2 regions of the Stenotrophomonas sp. C-A genome follow, and region 2 is predicted to be linked to the other one. Evidence: riboswitches for the same ligand, from Rfam matches in the RefSeq annotation. Region 2 holds a riboswitch; the other holds the start of a gene.

Region 1 (8,254 bases), 1.1 Mb from region 2:
GGCCGCGCAGCTCGGCACGGGCCTGCTGGTTGCGGCGGGTGTCGTCCGGGCTGCGGTAGTCGTAGATGTCGTAGTCGCCGTTGGGTGCGAAGTAGTTGCCTGGCACACTGCCATCGGCGCATTGCACGGCGTAGTAGCAGCCGTAGGCGAAGGCGACGTTGTCGTCGATCACCGAGCGGCTGTGGCCGACCGAGACGCGCGACTGCCAGGCGTCGTTGAAATCGTAGGTGTGCAGGGCGGTGATGTTGGTGCTGGCGATATCCACCGGACGCTGCCACGGCTGGTAGCCGAGCAGATGCTCGCGGTCGACGCCGCGCGGCAGGTCGCGTGCGCCCAGCAGCTGGTAGCCGGACACCGAACGCTGCGAGCTGGTCTGGTAGTTGGCATCCACTTCCAGCTTGCCGCGTTCGCCGATCAGCCAGTCGGCGGCCAGCGAGTAGAAGTTGCGGCGGCCATCGGCGTGCTCGACATAGGAATTGCTGGAATCCCATGCGGCATTCAGGCGCAGGCCGAAACGCGGGGTGATCCAGTGGCCGACATCGACGGCGACGTAGCGCGAGCCTTCCGAGTCGGTACCGAGCGTGGCGGTGCGCACTTCGGCCGGGCGCTTGCCGATGTAGTTGATGATGCCGCCGGGCGCCATCACGCCTGCGGCCAGACCGGCTTCACCCTTGAGGATCTCAACCGACTGCACGTTCTCCAGCGCCAGGCGCTGTTCGCCGGCGATGGACAGGCCGTTGAAGCGATAGCCGGTGGCGGCGTCCAGGGCGAAGCCACGGATCGCGATGTTCTGGTAGTAGCCCACCGGCGCATACGCATCACCCAGCGAGGCATCGTTGCTGGCCAGCTCGGACAGCGAACGCACCTGGCGGCGATCGAGGTAATCGCGCTCGAGCACGTTCACCGAGGCCGGCGTGTCCTTCCAGCTGCCGCCACCGAAGGCGTTCACGCGCGAGGTATCGGCCTTCGGTTTGCCGGCCTGCACGCGCACCGCTGCCAGTTCGGTCGGCGAGCGCTCGGCGCCGGTGGCAGCCGCATCGGGGGACGCTTCGGCCTCGCTGGCGTGCAGCGGCAGCGCGGCGCAGAGGGCGAGGGAGAGCAGGGTGGGGCGCAGGCAGCGGTTCATTCGATTCGTCTTCGGACAACAAGGGAGACGAAGCGACGGCGCGCAGGTGCACCGGCCCATGATGGGGGTGTGGCTGCGGCTCAAAGCTCCCTACGCCGGTGCAAACCGGATCAGGTTCCAAGGGACTCTCTCAGCCTGGCAGATCCAGGCACCCCCGCTTCAGGTGACCATTTCACTACAAATGGTACGGATTTGCGAGCCGGCGCCCTTCAGGCTGCCGCGTGCAGGGCCTGCAGCAGTGCCTGTCCCGGCGCGCTGTGGAACCACGCCGGGTGCCCCAGCATGAAGGGCTGCCACGCCACGTCGGCATTCGCGGTCGAGCCGGTGACACCTTCGAAGTACTCCACTTCGGACAGTGCGAAGTCGAAATGGACCATCGGCAGCAGGTCGGCCAGCAGGTGCACGCGTGCCGCCGACAGCGGCAGTACCTGGCGGTAGCCGTCGAGCAGGGCCAGCGCGGTATCGATGCGCACCGCCTCCATGCCGCGCTCCAGCTCCAGCCACGCCACCGCGTTGCGCTCGATCGCGGTGGCGAGGTCGAACAGTGCGCTGGTGGGCGAGGCCAGGCCGAAATCCAGCACGGTACTGATCTGCCCATCGCGCCACAGCAGGTTGGAAACATGCCAGTCGTTGTGGGCCCACAGCCGCGGCTCGTCGCGCAGGCGCTTGGCCAGGCCGGCATGCCACGGCAACACGTCACGCTGCAGCTGCGCTTCCCACGGAATGCGCGCGAGATAGCGGGCCAGCCCGGGGCGCTCGTGCAGCCCTGCCTTGATGGCCGCGATCGGATCGTCGGCGCGGATCAGATCGTCGCGCGCGACCAGCACATGGGTGCTGCGCTGCGCCGAGTGATAGCTGGCCGCAGCGCGGTGCAGCTGCGCGAGTGCGCGCCCGGCTTCGCGGGCCTGTGCGACATCGGTCAGCAGCGACCACGACACGGCGTCGCGGTACAGGTCCTCACCGACGCCAACCGCATGCAGCTCGAAGGTCCATTCGCCATGCTCGACGGCGCTGTGGCCATCGGTGGCCGGCAGCACCTGTACCACCGGCACGCCGGCGGCGGCGAGATGGGCGATGAAGTGGTGTTCTTCTTCCAGGCAGGCCGCACTGCGCACGTTGTGGTGGTGGCGCTTGATGAACACCGCGCCGTCCACACCGTCGACGATCGCGGCGGCCGACAGCGGTCGGGGGCTGTGCCAGCGCGGTTGGCTGTGCTCGCCCAGCTGCGGGTAACGCCGGCGCAGCCACGCGATGTCCGCCGCGCTGATCGGTGGCCAGTCGGCAGCGACCTCGTCGTTGTTGAGGCCCTGCACGCGGTGGGAAGAAGAAGTCATGCCGCAGCCCCGGTGGGGAAAGTCACATCCAAGGCTGCGCATTCAACGCCATGCACGCGGCCAACGCAAACGGGCGGGTCATCGACCCGCCCGTCCGTGCATCGGCATGGGAGATGCCGCGCTGCTTACCAGCCGCGATGGCGACCGCGGTCGTGGTAGTAGCGGTTGTCGTAGTAGCGCTCGCGCTGCCAGCGACGGTCGTCACCGCGGTCGTAGTAGCCGCTGCGGTAGTAGCCACGGTCGTAACGGCGATCGTAGCGGTCGTCGTAACGACGATTATCGTAGTAACGGCGGTCGCGGCGGTCGGAGGTGGTCAGGTTGCCGATCGCCCCGCCGGCCACGGCGCCGCCCACGGTGGCCGCAGGATCGCCGTTGGAGAGCAGGTTGCCGGCCACGCCACCGACCGCGGCGCCGACCAGGGTGCGCTTGTCCTTCCTCGACATCGCGCTGGCATCGCTGACCACGGCCACACCGGCCACCAGTGCCAGAGCCATCGCCAGACCACGGAAGCTGAGTGCGGAAGTACTGAGCATGTTCGTTCTCCTGTGAGGTGCATGCCACGCTGGGCAGGGAGGGCGTGGGGCGCCCCGGCTGCCGTGGTGTCCACGCTGGCGTTCCAACATTGCCGGAACATTGCCTGGTCCACCGTGCGGCTTGCGCATTCATCTAGCGGCAGGCGGCATGAAGCAAGGCTGAAAGCGGCCTCGGCCGCTCAGCTGGCAGAAAGGGAAAAGGCCACGCGGACGTGGCCCTCCCTTCTCTCCCAAGGCGCTGCGGGCTTAGACGCCCATCGCCTTCTGTGCCTGCCGGGCCTGCTCCTGCTGGGCATCCTGCTGCTGGTGCAGCACGTTCGGCGCGCCCTGCACGGCACCGCTGCTGAGTGCCAGGCTCTGCTCGCTGGCGGCACGGGTATCCACCGCCACGCGGCTGGCGGCGGGGTCACCGATCGTGCCCTGCACGGCAAACAGGCGCTCACCGTTCGGGCTCGGCACCACCGTGTCGATGCGCTGCAGGCCGGCGGCATGCGCCTCCTTGGTCAGGGCCGCAGCGGCGCTTTCCAGCGCGTGGCGATCCTTGAAGGTGCCTGCCGGCATCAGTTCCAGACCCTTGCTGGCCTGGATGAACAATGGATTGCGCGGGTGCCGCTCGTCGTTCAGCAACGGCCGTTCGCGGGCTTCCTTGATGGCCTCCAGCGTCTTCACCCCGACAATGCCGTCGGCCACCAGCCCGTTGTCCTTCTGCAGCTGGCGCACCGCCGCGTCGGTGTTGCGCCCGAAGCGGCCATCCTCGACCAGCGGCTTGCCGTCGGCACCGACGTAGCCGAGGTGGCCCAGCTGCTCCTGCACCTTGCGCACGCCCTCGCTGTGCGCGCCCTGCTTGTACAGTTCGGCGTGCGGGGTGGCAGCGGCCTTGTGCTCGGCGGCAGGCTTGCCCTGGGGCTGCTCATGCGACTGGGTGCGGTTTTCCAGCAGGTCGCGCGCCTTGGACAGCGGATCGGTGGCGTACAGCTTCCAGTTCGGGTGCTCCTTCACCTGCTTGAGGTAGTCCTCGACCGGCATGGTGTGCACGCCCTTGCTGCCGGTGGACTGGCTGATCAGCAGCTTGTCGGTGTTGGGGTCGCGCACCACCATCACGATGTGGTCGATGCCGTTCCAGTGCTCATGGCGGGTCTTGGCCGTATCCAGGCCGATGATCATGCCTTCCTTCAGCGCATCGGGCTTCAGGATCGCGTCGCGGTCCAGCAGCACGCCGGACTGGTCAAACGCCTTGCGCACGATGCCACCGGAACCCAGGTTGCCCAGGTCGATGCGATCGGCCTTGCTGAACACCGCATGCCCGGCCTTCTGGTTGATCTCGTCCATGGTCCGGTTCTGCAGCGTGCCGACCCAACCGGAACAGTCGATGTAACCCTGCTCCACGTTCTTGCCGGTCTTGCCCGGCACGTACAGCGCGTGACCCGGGATGTTGATGGCGTACTTGACGTGGTCGTACTTCAGGCCTGCGTCGTAGGCGGCCTGCAGTTCGATGCCCGGCTTCGGCGCGGCAGCAGCCGTTGCGGTCGCCGCCAGCGTGGCAGCACCGGCCGCCACGGCGGCGCTGGCCGCTGCCGGGGTCTGGGTCTGGCCCGACGCTATCGTCTGCGGCGCGATGTTCTTTTCCGGAATGCTGATCGCCGCGTACTTGTGGATGTAGTAGCTGGAGAACGTCCGCGCCAGGTCGCCATCGTTCATGCCGCGCATCTCGGCCAGGGTGTGGCCGGTCAGCGCCTTCGCGTCGGAACCGATCTGGTTCAGCACGTTGCGGCGCATGTTGATCTCTTCGCCGTGGCTGTTGCGCACCACGCCGAAGGTGCCGGTGGCAATGGCGGTCTGCACCGAGCCATAGCCGGCGCTGCCCTGCTGGTGGGCCAGGTACAGGTCCAATCCGGTGGGCGTGTTGCCCCCGGACAGATACGGGTTGCCGGTGCGCTCGTTGCGGCGCGCCATCGAGTCCAGGTTGTCCTGGTACATCTGCGCGGCCGCTTCGGTGTTGCGGGTGGGGTCGAACTCGTGGCCGGTCAGGTGGTACTGGCGCGCGGAGCCGGGCACGAACTGGAACAGGCCCTTGGCACCCGACGAGGTGTTGTGGGCACGCTCGTTGAAGCTGCCACCGGTCTCGATGTGCGCGAAGCGCATGAAGTCATCGACCGGGATGCCCTTGTGCCGGGCAACCTGCTCGACGATGTCCAGGACTTCCTTTCTGCTGTAGTCATGCTGTGCCATGACGTTTTCCTCGGGGTTGATGGAGCGGCGCATGCCGCGAATCGCCAACCGGACTCATCCGTGAGTCAAGAACATGTCGGTCAACAGGGAACCCGCGCGTGGCGGGTGCTATCAGGGCGCGACGTACTGCTGGGTCGCGCTGTCGAAGGTGTAGTGCACGGCGTCGCTGGCACCCAGTGCGCGGGTCTTGCCGGGGCCTTCGATGGTGGTGCCCTTGAAGGTCACGGTCAGGCGCGGCAGGCCGTTGCCGTCGGCAGCGAAGGCCAGTTCGCCGTCGCTGCCGGTGCAGGGCATTACGTTGCCTTCGTCGCAGGCGGCACTGTTGTCCTCACCGGTGCGCACCGAGCCGACATAGCGCCAGACCTTGCTGTCCACGTCGTCTTCGCTGCGCTTGGGGTTGAACAGCAGCAGCGCATAGCCGGTGCTGCTGATGCCGCGGTCGAAGCTGCGGGTCGGCACCGCCAGCAGCAGGCGGCCGTCGGCGGTGCGATGCTCAAGCGGCTTGCGCCGGGTATCGACATCGTCGGCCTTGTCGTACGCGCCCAGTGCGCCGATGGTCCATTCCTGGCCACGGAACTTCCATGGCTTCCTGGCGTCGGTGCCGGCCAGCACGAAGGTGGCCTCGGCGAGGTTGGCGCGGTCATCCGGACCGGCCGGCGTCTGCTCGCCCGGCTTGCCGTAGTGCTCGCGGGTATCCCAGGAGAAACCCGTGTAGTACGTGGTGCCATCGAGGGTGAAGGTGTGGCCGAACCAGAAGGTCGCCACGCTGCCGTTCTGGACCTCATAGGAGGTCGCGCCATCGCCATCCACCTGGTAGGTGAAATACATGACGGTCGGCGCGTCGGGCGGGGTGACGGCGGCATCGGGGGTGGGGGTCTGCATCGGGGCAACATCCTGTCGGGGCGCATTGGCAGCCTGCGCAGGAGCGCCGGGCTGGGAGGACGAGGGGGCCGGATCGGCGGCGCTGCAGGCGGCAGCGGAAAGAGAGACGAGCAGGCACGCCGCGAATGCGCGCAGGGGCCGCACCGGCAGGGTCCAACGTAGCTTGGGGGGATGATGCATGCGCCTCTCCATGGTCAGCGTTGCCGGGCCAGAAGGTCGGCAGGAAACCGCACCCCATCCACCAGGGACGGGAGCGAGGACATGAGCCGGTCGATTCCTTCGACCTCGCATTGAGAACTCATGCCGGGCCATCTTGGCACAGATCGGCGGCGGGTCAAAGAGGGCGGTGGCAGATGCCCTTCTTGTGTGATCTGGCTCTCAGATATTGCCGTCGCGCAGGTAATCGAACAGCTCGGCGTCGCCCTTCAGGCCCAATTTGAGCATGGCGTCACCCTTCTGCCGGCTGATGGTGCTGACGCTCTTGTGCAGCTGCAGCGAGATTTCCTTCACGGTCATGCCGGTGCCCAGCAGCCGCAGCACCTCCACTTCGCGTGGCGACAGCGGCTTGCCGTCGCCCTCGCGCATGCGCCAGCTGCCGGCGGCCTCGACCCGCTCGCGCAGGCTTCGGCTGATGTAGGGCTGGCCCCGGTAGACCGACTGGATGGCCTGCGGCAGTTCGTCCATCGACGAACTCTTGTCGACCAGGCCGAGCACGCCGCTGTCGAGCACCATGCGCAGGATCGCCAGGTTGTTGGAGACACTGAGCATCAGTACCGGCAGGTCGGGATGGCGGCGGCGGATCATGCCGATCATGGCGAAACCGTCGGCCTGTGGGCTGCCCGGCATGGAGTAGTCGGTCACCAGCAGGTCGCAGGGCTGGCTGCCGAGCAGGGCCATCAGCGCCTGTGCACTGTCGGCTTCGCCGACCACGCGGCCAACCCCGCTCGATTCGATGACGGCGCGGGTACCGATACGGACCACCGGGTGGTCGTCTGCGATGATGATGCGCAAGCTCATGCTCTAGTATGACCACCGGGCAGGCCGGGCCGCGACCATCGCGGTTCCTGGCAGATTCTAGGAGATCGACGCCGATGCGTAGCTGGGCTGTTCGCGGGCTGGTCCTGCTGCTGGCCGTGCTGGCGTTGCCTGCGGCGCTGGCACAGGCGGTGCCTGGACCGTTGTCGCTCACGCCGCTGCAGCGCGAGTACCTTGCCGCGCATCCGAGCATCGTCGTGGGCCAGTATGACAGTGGCTGGCCGCCGTTCGAGTCCCTCCGTGATGGCCAGCAGGTCGGCCTGGGACCCGATTATCTGTCGCTTCTCGCCCGTCAGCTAGGCATGAAGGTCGAGGCGAGGCGCTATTCCGACTGGACATCCGTGCTGGATGCGGCATGTCGTGGTGAGATCGACGTGGTGATGAATGTCGGTCTCAGTGCCGACCGCACCCGCTGCATGGTCTATACCGCCGCCTATGGCGAGGCGCCGCTGGCCCTGGTGGGACGCCCGGATGACCTGCGTGCCTCCGACATTCCCGACCTGGATGGACTGCGGGTGGTGATCGAGCAGGACTTCCTGACCGGCCCGCAGGTGCGGGCGCGCTTCCCCCGGGCACGACAGCTTGTCGCAAACAGCTCGCTGGCGGCGCTGGAGATGGTCAGAGACGACAAGGCTGACGTTTACATCGGCAATGCCTACGTAGCCACCGAACTGATCGCCCGCGAGGACCTGCAGGGGGTCGTGCTGCTGCGCCCCAGCGATCTGCCGCCCGAACGGCTGCACTTCGGCATTCCCAACAGCAAGCAGCCGCTGGCCGAAGCGTTGGACCTGGCGCTGGCCGCGACCAGCCAGGCCCAGCGCGATGCGCTGGTGCAGCGCTGGCTGCCACCTCCGCGGTGGTCGGCATCGGCACAGCTGGCGCTGAGCCAGGCCGAGAAGCGGGTACTGGAGCAGCCGTTGAAGATCGGCTTCGCGCCGAACGCGGCGCCGCTGTCGTTCGCGGACCAGGATGGCAGACCCAGCGGCCTGGCCAGCGAATACCTGCGGCGTTTGCTGCAGGCCGGCGCCAACCTGCAGGTGGAAAACAGCCATGACTGGTACGAGGTGCGCGAGAAGGCACGCCGCGGCGAGCTGCAGGCGGTAATGGGCATTCCT
Region 2 (8,254 bases):
CATCACGGTGGGAATCGCGCTGGCTTCAACGAAGTCGCGCAGGTCCTGCACGGCATCACCCAGCGCGATGCCTCCACCGGCGTAGACCACCGGCTTTTCGGCCGCCGCCAGCGCGGCGATGGCCTCGGCGATGGCGGCCTCGGCCGGCGCCGGCGGCGGTTCGACGCTGCTGGGCACATGGGCCGGCAGGTGGCTGGCATCGGCCAGCTGCACATCCTTGGGCAGGTCGATCAGCACCGGTCCGGGACGGCCCTCGCGGGCGATGCGGAACGCGTCGGCCACCACGCGCGGCAGATCATCGACGCTGCGCACCAGCCAGCTGTGCTTGACGATCGGCATCGTCAGCCCGAACACATCCAGTTCCTGGAAGGCATCGGTGCCCAGCAGCGGGGTGCCGACCTGACCGGTGATGCAGACCATCGGCACCGAATCCAGCATCGCGTCTGCGATGCCGGTGACCAGGTTCGAGGCGCCCGGGCCGGAGGTGGCCACGCAGACGCCCACCTGGTTGCTGGCGCGGGCGAAACCATTGGCGGCCAGCGCCGCGCCCTGCTCATGGCGTACCAGGATGTGCTTCAGCGACGAATCCACCAGCGCGTCGTAGAACGGCATGATGGTGCCGCCGGGATAGCCGAACAGCGTACGGACACCCTCGGCCTCCAGCGCCTGGGTCAGCCAGCGCGCGCCGTTGGGCGGCGCGCTGCGGTGTGTGGGAGAGTTCATGGGGGACCTTGCAGAGCGGGTGGGGGTGCCGCGTTGTTACGCGGCTTGACCTTGCAACCAGACCATCTTGGCGCGCAGTTCCTTGCCTACCTTCTCGATCGGATGCTCCAGGTCGGCCTGCTTGAACTTGTTGTAGTTCGGCAGGCCCGCTTCGTACTCGGCCACCCAGTTCTTGGTGAAGGTGCCGTCCTGGATGTCCTTCAGCACTTCCTTCATGCGTGCCTTGGTGCCGGCATCGATCACGCGCGGGCCGCTGACGTAGTCGCCGTACTGCGCGGTTTCGGAGATGAATTCCAGCATGCGCGAGATGCCACCTTCGTAGAACAGGTCGACGATCAGCTTCAGCTCGTGCAGCACTTCGTAGTAGGCGATTTCCGGCTGGTAACCGGCTTCCACCAGGGTCTCGAAACCGGCCTGCACCAGCGCCGAGGCACCGCCGCACAGCACCGCCTGCTCGCCGAACAGATCGGTCTCGGTTTCTTCCTTGAAGGTGGTCTGGATCAGGTTGGCGCGGGCACCGCCGAGGCCACCGGCATAGGCCAGGGCGTAGTCGGCGGCCTTGCCACTCTTGTCCTGGTAGACCGCCCAGATGCACGGCACGCCACGGCCGATTTCATACTCGCGGCGGACCAGCGCGCCCGGGCCCTTCGGTGCGACCAGTACCACGTCGAGATCGTCACGCGGCTTGATCATGTCGAAATGAACGTTCAGGCCGTGCGCGAACAACAGCACCGCCCCCTGCTTCATGTTGGGCGCCAGCACGTCGTCGTACAGCTTCTTCTGCACCATGTCCGGGGTCAGCACGGCAACCAGGTCGGCATCCTTCACTGCATCGGCCGGGGCCTTGACGGTGAAGCCATCGGCCTGTGCCTTGACCTCGGTCGGGCCGCCCGGGCGCAGGCCTACCACCACGTCGAAGCCGGATTCGCGCAGGTTCAGTGCGTGGGCGCGGCCCTGGCTGCCGTAGCCGATGACGGCGATCTTGGTCTGGGGCAGGTCGTTGGTGCTCATGGGGGAGGTTCCTTGCGGTGGGAAGAAAAAGAACGGCCGGTCGTCGAGGTGACGTGCCGGCCGGTCAGGGGAAAGCGGTGGGGGAGGCGCCATGCGTCGCACAGGCACAGCCACCACGAGGCGTCGTGGTGGTGCTGGTCCAGGTTTTGACGGTAGCGTTGTTCATGGTGGTTGCGTCTGAAACCAGGTCCTGAAATGAAAAAACCCGCACCTGGGCGGGTGCGGGTTTTGATGAGTTCCGGTGTGTTTGTTGCTTACACGCTGGCTCGTCCCGCACCTGTTGGTTGGGTAATAAGTACGAGCACAAGAATCGAACGCAGCGAGGCGGCGCCGGTGTCGGCGGCTTCGATGTGGGTTCGCGGTGGCGTGTTGTGATGCAACATGTGATCGAGAGAAACACAGCCATTTCGGCGCTGTCAACCCTCGCGACGGATTTTCTATCGGTTTCCGCTGCATCCAGCGCAATCGCTTGCGGCACAAGGATGGTTGCTGCTGAAAGTGTTTCGGTGAACCCGAATTCACTCCTTTCACTGCGTTTTTTGCGCGGATTCCGGGCTGTTTTCGCCTTGATGGGTGCGGACCTGGGTCCGCACCCACCGAAAGACCATCGCCCATGACCTCTGCCCGATACCGCGTGAAGGCCGCAGCGGCGAAGATCGGGGCACCACCCTTCCATCGGAACCCGACCGTGTCCCGACGCCTTGCCCGTTCCCTGCTCGCCACCGCCGTGCTCGCCGCCGTGCCTGCACTGTCCTTCGCCGCCGACCGCATCACCGGCCAGACCTTCGCCACCCGTTCGGAGGTGATCGCCCCGCACGCGATGGCCGCCACCTCGCAGCCACTGGCCACCCAGATCGCGCTGGACGTGATGAAGGGCGGCGGTTCTGCAGTGGACGCGGCGATTGCCGCGAACGCCGCGCTCGGCCTGATGGAACCCACCGGTAATGGCATCGGCGGCGACCTGTTCGCCATCGTCTGGGACCCGAAGACGCAGAAGCTCTATGGCTACAACGGCTCGGGCCGCTCGCCGAAATCGCTCACCCTGGCCGAGTTCCAGCGCCGTGGCCTGAAGGACATCCCGGCTACCGGCCCGCTGCCGGTCTCCGTGCCTGGCGCGGTCGATGGCTGGTTCGCCCTGCACGACCGCTTCGGCCGCAAACCGATGGCCGACAACCTGGCGCCGGCCATCCGCTACGCGCGCGAGGGTCACCCGGTGGCCGAAGTGATCGCCTACTACTGGGACCGCTCTGTGCCCAAGCTGTCGCAGTACCCGGGCTTCAAGGAGCAGTTCACGATCAACGGACACGCCCCGCGCAAGGGTGAGATGTGGAAGAACCCGAATCTGGCCAGCACGCTGCAGAAGATCGCCGACGGCGGCCGCGACGCCTTCTACAAGGGGGACATCGCCCGCACCATCGGCGACTACTTCAAGGCCAACGGTGGCTACCTGAGTTACCAGGACATGGCCGACCACCATGGTGAATGGGTCGAGCCCGTCAGCAGCAACTACCGTGGCTACGACGTGTGGGAACTGCCGCCGAACAGCCAGGGCATTGCCGCGCTGCAGATCCTCAACGTGCTGGAAGGCTACGACTTCTCGAAGATCCCGTTTGGTTCACCGGAGCATGTGCACCTGTTCGTGGAAGCGAAGAAGCTGGCCTTCGCTGACCGTGCGCGCTTCTACGCCGACATGGCGTTCCAACCGGCACCGGTGCAGAAGCTGATTTCCAAGGAGTACGCGGCGCAGCGCCGCGCGCTGATCTCGATGGACAAGGCGTTGAAGGAAGTGCAGCCGGGCACGCCGAAGCAGCTGGAAGAGGGCGACACGATCTACATGACCGTGGCCGACGCCGACGGCATGATGGTCTCGCTGATCCAGTCCAACTATCGAGGCATGGGCAGTGGGATGGCTCCGCCCGGACTGGGCTTCATCCTGCAGGATCGTGGCGAGATGTTCGTGCTGCAGAAGAACCATCCCAACGGCTACGCACCGGGCAAGCGCCCGTTCCAGACCATCATTCCGGCCTTCATCACCAAGGGCGGCAAGCCGTACGCCAGCTTCGGCGTGATGGGCGGCGCGATGCAGCCGCAGGGCCACGCGCAGATCGTGATGAACCTGGTGGACTTCGGCATGAACCTGCAGGAAGCCGGCGATGCGCCGCGCATCCAGCATGAAGGCTCAACCGAACCGACCGGGCAGGCCACGGCGATGACCGACGGTGGTGAAGTGAATCTGGAAACCGGCTTCCCGTATGAAACGGTGCGCGCGCTGATGCGCAAGGGGCATCGCATCGTGTTCGCCGACGGCCCGTATGGTGGGTATCAGGCGATCATGCGTGATCCGGAGACGGGCGTGTATTACGGCGCGTCGGAGAGCCGCAAGGATGGGCAGGCGGCGGGGTATTGAGGTTTTCCGGCCACCGGGCTGAGCCCCCTCTGCGGTGATGGCAGTGATATGGGGCTTGGCCAGGCGGGTGGATTGTCTGGGGGCCGCTGCAAGTACGTCCATGTAAGCTCGGTCGCCGCTTGCTCGTGTGCGCTGTCCTGCGCACACGGCAAGACCGGGGTTGGGCATCCGGCCCAACCCGCCCGAGGCATGCCTCGGGCCCATGCGGCTCACGCCCCCAGCCAACCCACCCGCCCGGCCACGGACAGTTTCCTGCGGCCGCCACCGCAGGAAGAGAAAGAAGAAGATCAAGAGCAAAGGCAACAGCAACAGCCGCGCGCTGTGGGTTGGGGTCGGATCCGTTTTCCGAAGGAAAACGGATCCGACCCCTTCTTGTTTTCCGACACACCTGATCCACGCATGGCGTGGATCTACTGCCGTCACCGGGAAATTGTCGGAGGCGGGGAGTTGGCCGATGGCGGGACCGTCCACGGCATGGATGCCGTGGCCGAGCCTACAGGGACGTACTTGCGGCGTGTCCCGCCATCGGCCAACTCCCCGCCAGACCAGCAGAAATCCAGAGCCGCTTTTGAAGTTGCTGTTGCCGTTGCCTGAGAAAAGCGGTGCAGCCGCAGGCTGCAAAACAACCCTCAATCCTGATCGTGCGCGCGCGCTGCCTCCGCCTGGGTCTCCTCCTGCGCCGCCATCTCGCGTGCGATCCACGCATCGATCATGTGCCGCTGGCGCTGCGCCTGCCGCCGCTCCCGCGTGTACTCCTGGTCCAGCACCCGGTACAGCGACACCATCACAAGAAGCATCAGCAGCGCGAACGGCAGCGCTGCGATGGTGATCATGCCCTGCAGCGCCTCCAGTCCGCCTGCCAACAGCAAAGAACCCGCCACGAGCGCAATGCCGACACCCCACGCCACTTTGTGCTTGCCCGATGGCTCGCCAGCGTCGTCCGTGGACATGCTGGCCAGTACCAGTACCGCAGAATCAGCCGAGGTCACGAAGAAGATCATCAGCAGCACCAACGCGATGCTCGACAGAAGAAGAGGCAACGGAAGGCTGTCGAACATGGTGAACAGCACCGTCTCGTAGCCGTTGCCCAGTGCCTGCAGGAGGTCGGCCTGGCCGAAGATCTGCATCCAGATGGCGGTGCCGCCGAACACCGAGAACCAGAAGAAACCCAGCAGCGTCGGCGCCAACACCACGCCGATCACGAACTCCCGAACACTGCGGCCTCGCGAGATGCGCGCGATGAACGAGCCCACGAACGGTGCCCAGGAAATCCACCAGGCCCAGTAGAAGATCGTCCAGTCGGCCACCCAGGTGCTGGACGAGAACGGCGACATGCGCAGGCTCATCGTCACCAGCTGATTGAGATAGGAGCCCAGCGTGGTGGTGAAGGTATTGAAGATCGCGCCAGTCGGGCCGAGCACCAGCACCAGTGCCAACAGCAGCGCCGCCAGTGCAAGGTTGAAGTTGGACAGCCATTTCATGCCGCGGCCGACGCCACTGAGCGTGGACGCCATGTACAGAACGAAGGCCACCGCAATGATGGTCAGCTGCAGCGGAACGCCCGCCTGCACCCCGAATACGCGTTCCACGCCGGCTGCGATCTGCACCGTGCCAAAGCCCAGTGCTGTGGCCACGCCAATCGCAGTGGCAACGACCGCGGAGATGTTGACCACACGCCCGATCCAGCCACGATGGTGACGGCCGATGATCGGTTGCAGCATGTCACTGACCTGGCCACGGCCGTTGCGGTTGAACTGGAACCAGGCCATTGCCAGGCCGATCAACGCATAGATGGCCCACGGGTGCAGGCCCCAATGGAAGAACACGTAGCGCATGGCAGCACGCGCAGCGTCCATGCTTTCAGGTGCCAGCCCTTCCGGTGGTTTGCTGAAATGCGAAATGGGCTCGGCGGCGCCCCAGAACACCAGGCCGATGCCCATGCCGGCGGCGAACAGCATCGACATCCAGCTGGCCCGCGAGAATTCCGGTTCGGCGTCTTCGCCACCGATGCGCAGGTTGCCGAAGCGGCCGAAGGCCAGGTACATCAGAAATACCAGGGCCAGGAACACGACCAGCAGGTAGAGCCAGCCGATGCCGCGGATGAGTTCGCCGAGGATGCTCTGCACCACGGTATTGAAGGGGCCGGGTGCAACACCGGCGAGCAGCACCAGCAGCAGAACCAGTGCAATGGAAACGCGAAACACCATGAAGGGGCTTCTCCGATCAAGGGATTGAGGGGAGCGAGCAGAGCTTGCTGCGAGGGGCCGGCGACATGCAGCACAGGCCGGGCAGGGGCCGCGAAGGCGGCGAGGAAACACCGGCCGCAGCGGCACGATGCGCGTGCACGTTACTGAATGCGATGTCACGGTTCTGTTAATACAGAAACAGCGGATCCACGCCGTGCGTGGATGGAACAGCCAGGAGCTGCGGTGCGTTCTATGGTCTAATGCGCACCAAGAAGCGGGGGTACCGCGGCCATGTGGCCACGGTTGAGACAGTCCCTTGGAACCTGATCCGGCTCATACCGGCGTAGGGAAGCTTTGCAGTGCAGCCATGCCCGGACTCCGCCCAAGGACCGTCCGGGAGCGGCAGCAGTGCGCCGCCGCTTCGTCCCTGACCTTCCTGGACGATGCCCGATGAACGCACAGCTCTCTGCCCTGCAGCAACAGGCCCAGCAACTCTCCGAATCCGTGACCCGGCCCATCCCCGGCTCGCGCAAGATCCACGTGCCCGGCTCACGTCCGGATCTGCAGGTACCGATGCGCGAGATCGCGTTGACCCGCACGCCGACGCTGTTCGGCGGCGAAGAGAACGCACCGGTCACGGTCTACGACACATCGGGCCCGTACACCGATCCGGAGGTGCGCATCGATCTGTCGGCCGGTTTGCCGGAACTGCGCCGCGGCTGGGTGGAAGAGCGCGGTGATACCGAGCAGCTCGAAGGACTGAGTTCTTCGTTCGGCCGCGATCGCGAGCAGGACCCGAAGCTCGATGCGGTGCGCTTTCCCGCGCGCAGCCTGCCACGCCGTGCGCGTGCAGGTGCCAACGTCACCCAGATGCACTACGCGCGCCGTGGCATCATCACGCCGGAGATGGAGTTCGTCGCCATCCGCGAAAACCAGCGCCTGGACGCGATCCGCGATGCCGGCCTGCTGCAGCAGCACCCGGGCGAGGCATTTGGTGCCTCGATCCAGAAGATCATCACACCGGAGTTCGTGCGCGATGAGATCGCACGCGGCCGCGCGGTGCTGCCCAACAACATCAACCACCCGGAAAGCGAGCCGATGATCATCGGCCGCAACTTCCTGACCAAGATCAACGCCAACATCGGCAACAGCGCGGTGTCCTCGGGCATTGCCGAGGAAGTGGAGAAGCTGGTGTGGGCGATCCGCTGGGGCGGCGACACAGTGATGGACCTGTCCACCGGCAAGCACATCCACGAAACCCGTGAGTGGATCATCCGCAACTCGCCGGTGGCGATCGGTACCGTGCCGATCTACCAGGCGCTGGAGAAGGTCGACGGCCGCGCCGAGGCGCTCACCTGGGAGATCTTCCGCGACACGCTGATCGAGCAGGCCGAGCAGGGCGTGGACTACTTCACCATCCATGCCGGCGTGCTGCTGCGCTATGTGCCGCTCACTGCCAAGCGCGTGACCGGCATCGTCAGCCGCGGTGGCTCGATCATGGCCAAGTGGTGCCTGGCGCACCACAAGGAGAATTTCCTCTACACGCATTTCGAAGACATCTGCGAGATCATGAAGGCCTATGACGTGACCTTCTCGCTGGGTGACGGCCTGCGCCCGGGCTGCATCGCCGATGCCAACGACGCCGCGCAGTTCGGTGAGCTGGAAACGCTGGGCGAGCTGACGAAGATCGCCTGGAAGCATGACGTGCAGACCATGATCGAAGGCCCCGGCCATGTGCCGATGCAGCTGATCAAGGAGAACATGGACAAGCAGCTGCGCGAGTGCGGCGAAGCGCCGTTCTATACGCTGGGCCCGTTGACCACCGACATCGCGCCGGGCTACGACCACATCACCAGCGCGATCGGTGCAGCAATGATCGGCTGGTTTGGTACCGCCATGCTCTGCTACGTGACGCCGAAGGAACACC

What was found. A riboswitch is a leader RNA that binds a small molecule or an ion and turns the genes downstream of it on or off. The one in region 2 is predicted to bind thiamine pyrophosphate.
Region 1: linked by a shared signal. The riboswitch ahead of ACW5IY_RS00735 (TonB-dependent siderophore receptor) and the one ahead of thiC (phosphomethylpyrimidine synthase ThiC) in region 2 are both predicted to bind thiamine pyrophosphate.

Annotation. Positions count from the first base shown of each region.
Region 1 covers NZ_CM132916.1:159,940-168,193, forward strand. The annotation lists gene ACW5IY_RS00735 (TonB-dependent siderophore receptor) at 1-1,126, opposite strand, end outside; TPP riboswitch at 1,197-1,292, opposite strand; gene ACW5IY_RS00740 (phosphotransferase) at 1,336-2,460, opposite strand; gene ACW5IY_RS00745 (glycine zipper 2TM domain-containing protein) at 2,586-2,993, opposite strand; gene ACW5IY_RS00750 (peptidoglycan-binding protein) at 3,240-5,222, opposite strand; gene ACW5IY_RS00755 (hypothetical protein) at 5,334-6,104, opposite strand; gene ACW5IY_RS00760 (response regulator) at 6,483-7,121, opposite strand; gene ACW5IY_RS00765 (ATP-binding protein) at 7,196-8,254, shown strand, end outside.
Region 2 covers NZ_CM132916.1:3,857,829-3,866,082, reverse strand. The annotation lists gene ilvG (acetolactate synthase 2 catalytic subunit) at 1-723, opposite strand, end outside; gene ilvC (ketol-acid reductoisomerase) at 760-1,734, opposite strand; gene ggt (gamma-glutamyltransferase) at 2,423-4,141, shown strand; gene ACW5IY_RS17985 (BCCT family transporter) at 4,771-6,348, opposite strand; TPP riboswitch at 6,594-6,695, shown strand; gene thiC (phosphomethylpyrimidine synthase ThiC) at 6,778-8,254, shown strand, end outside.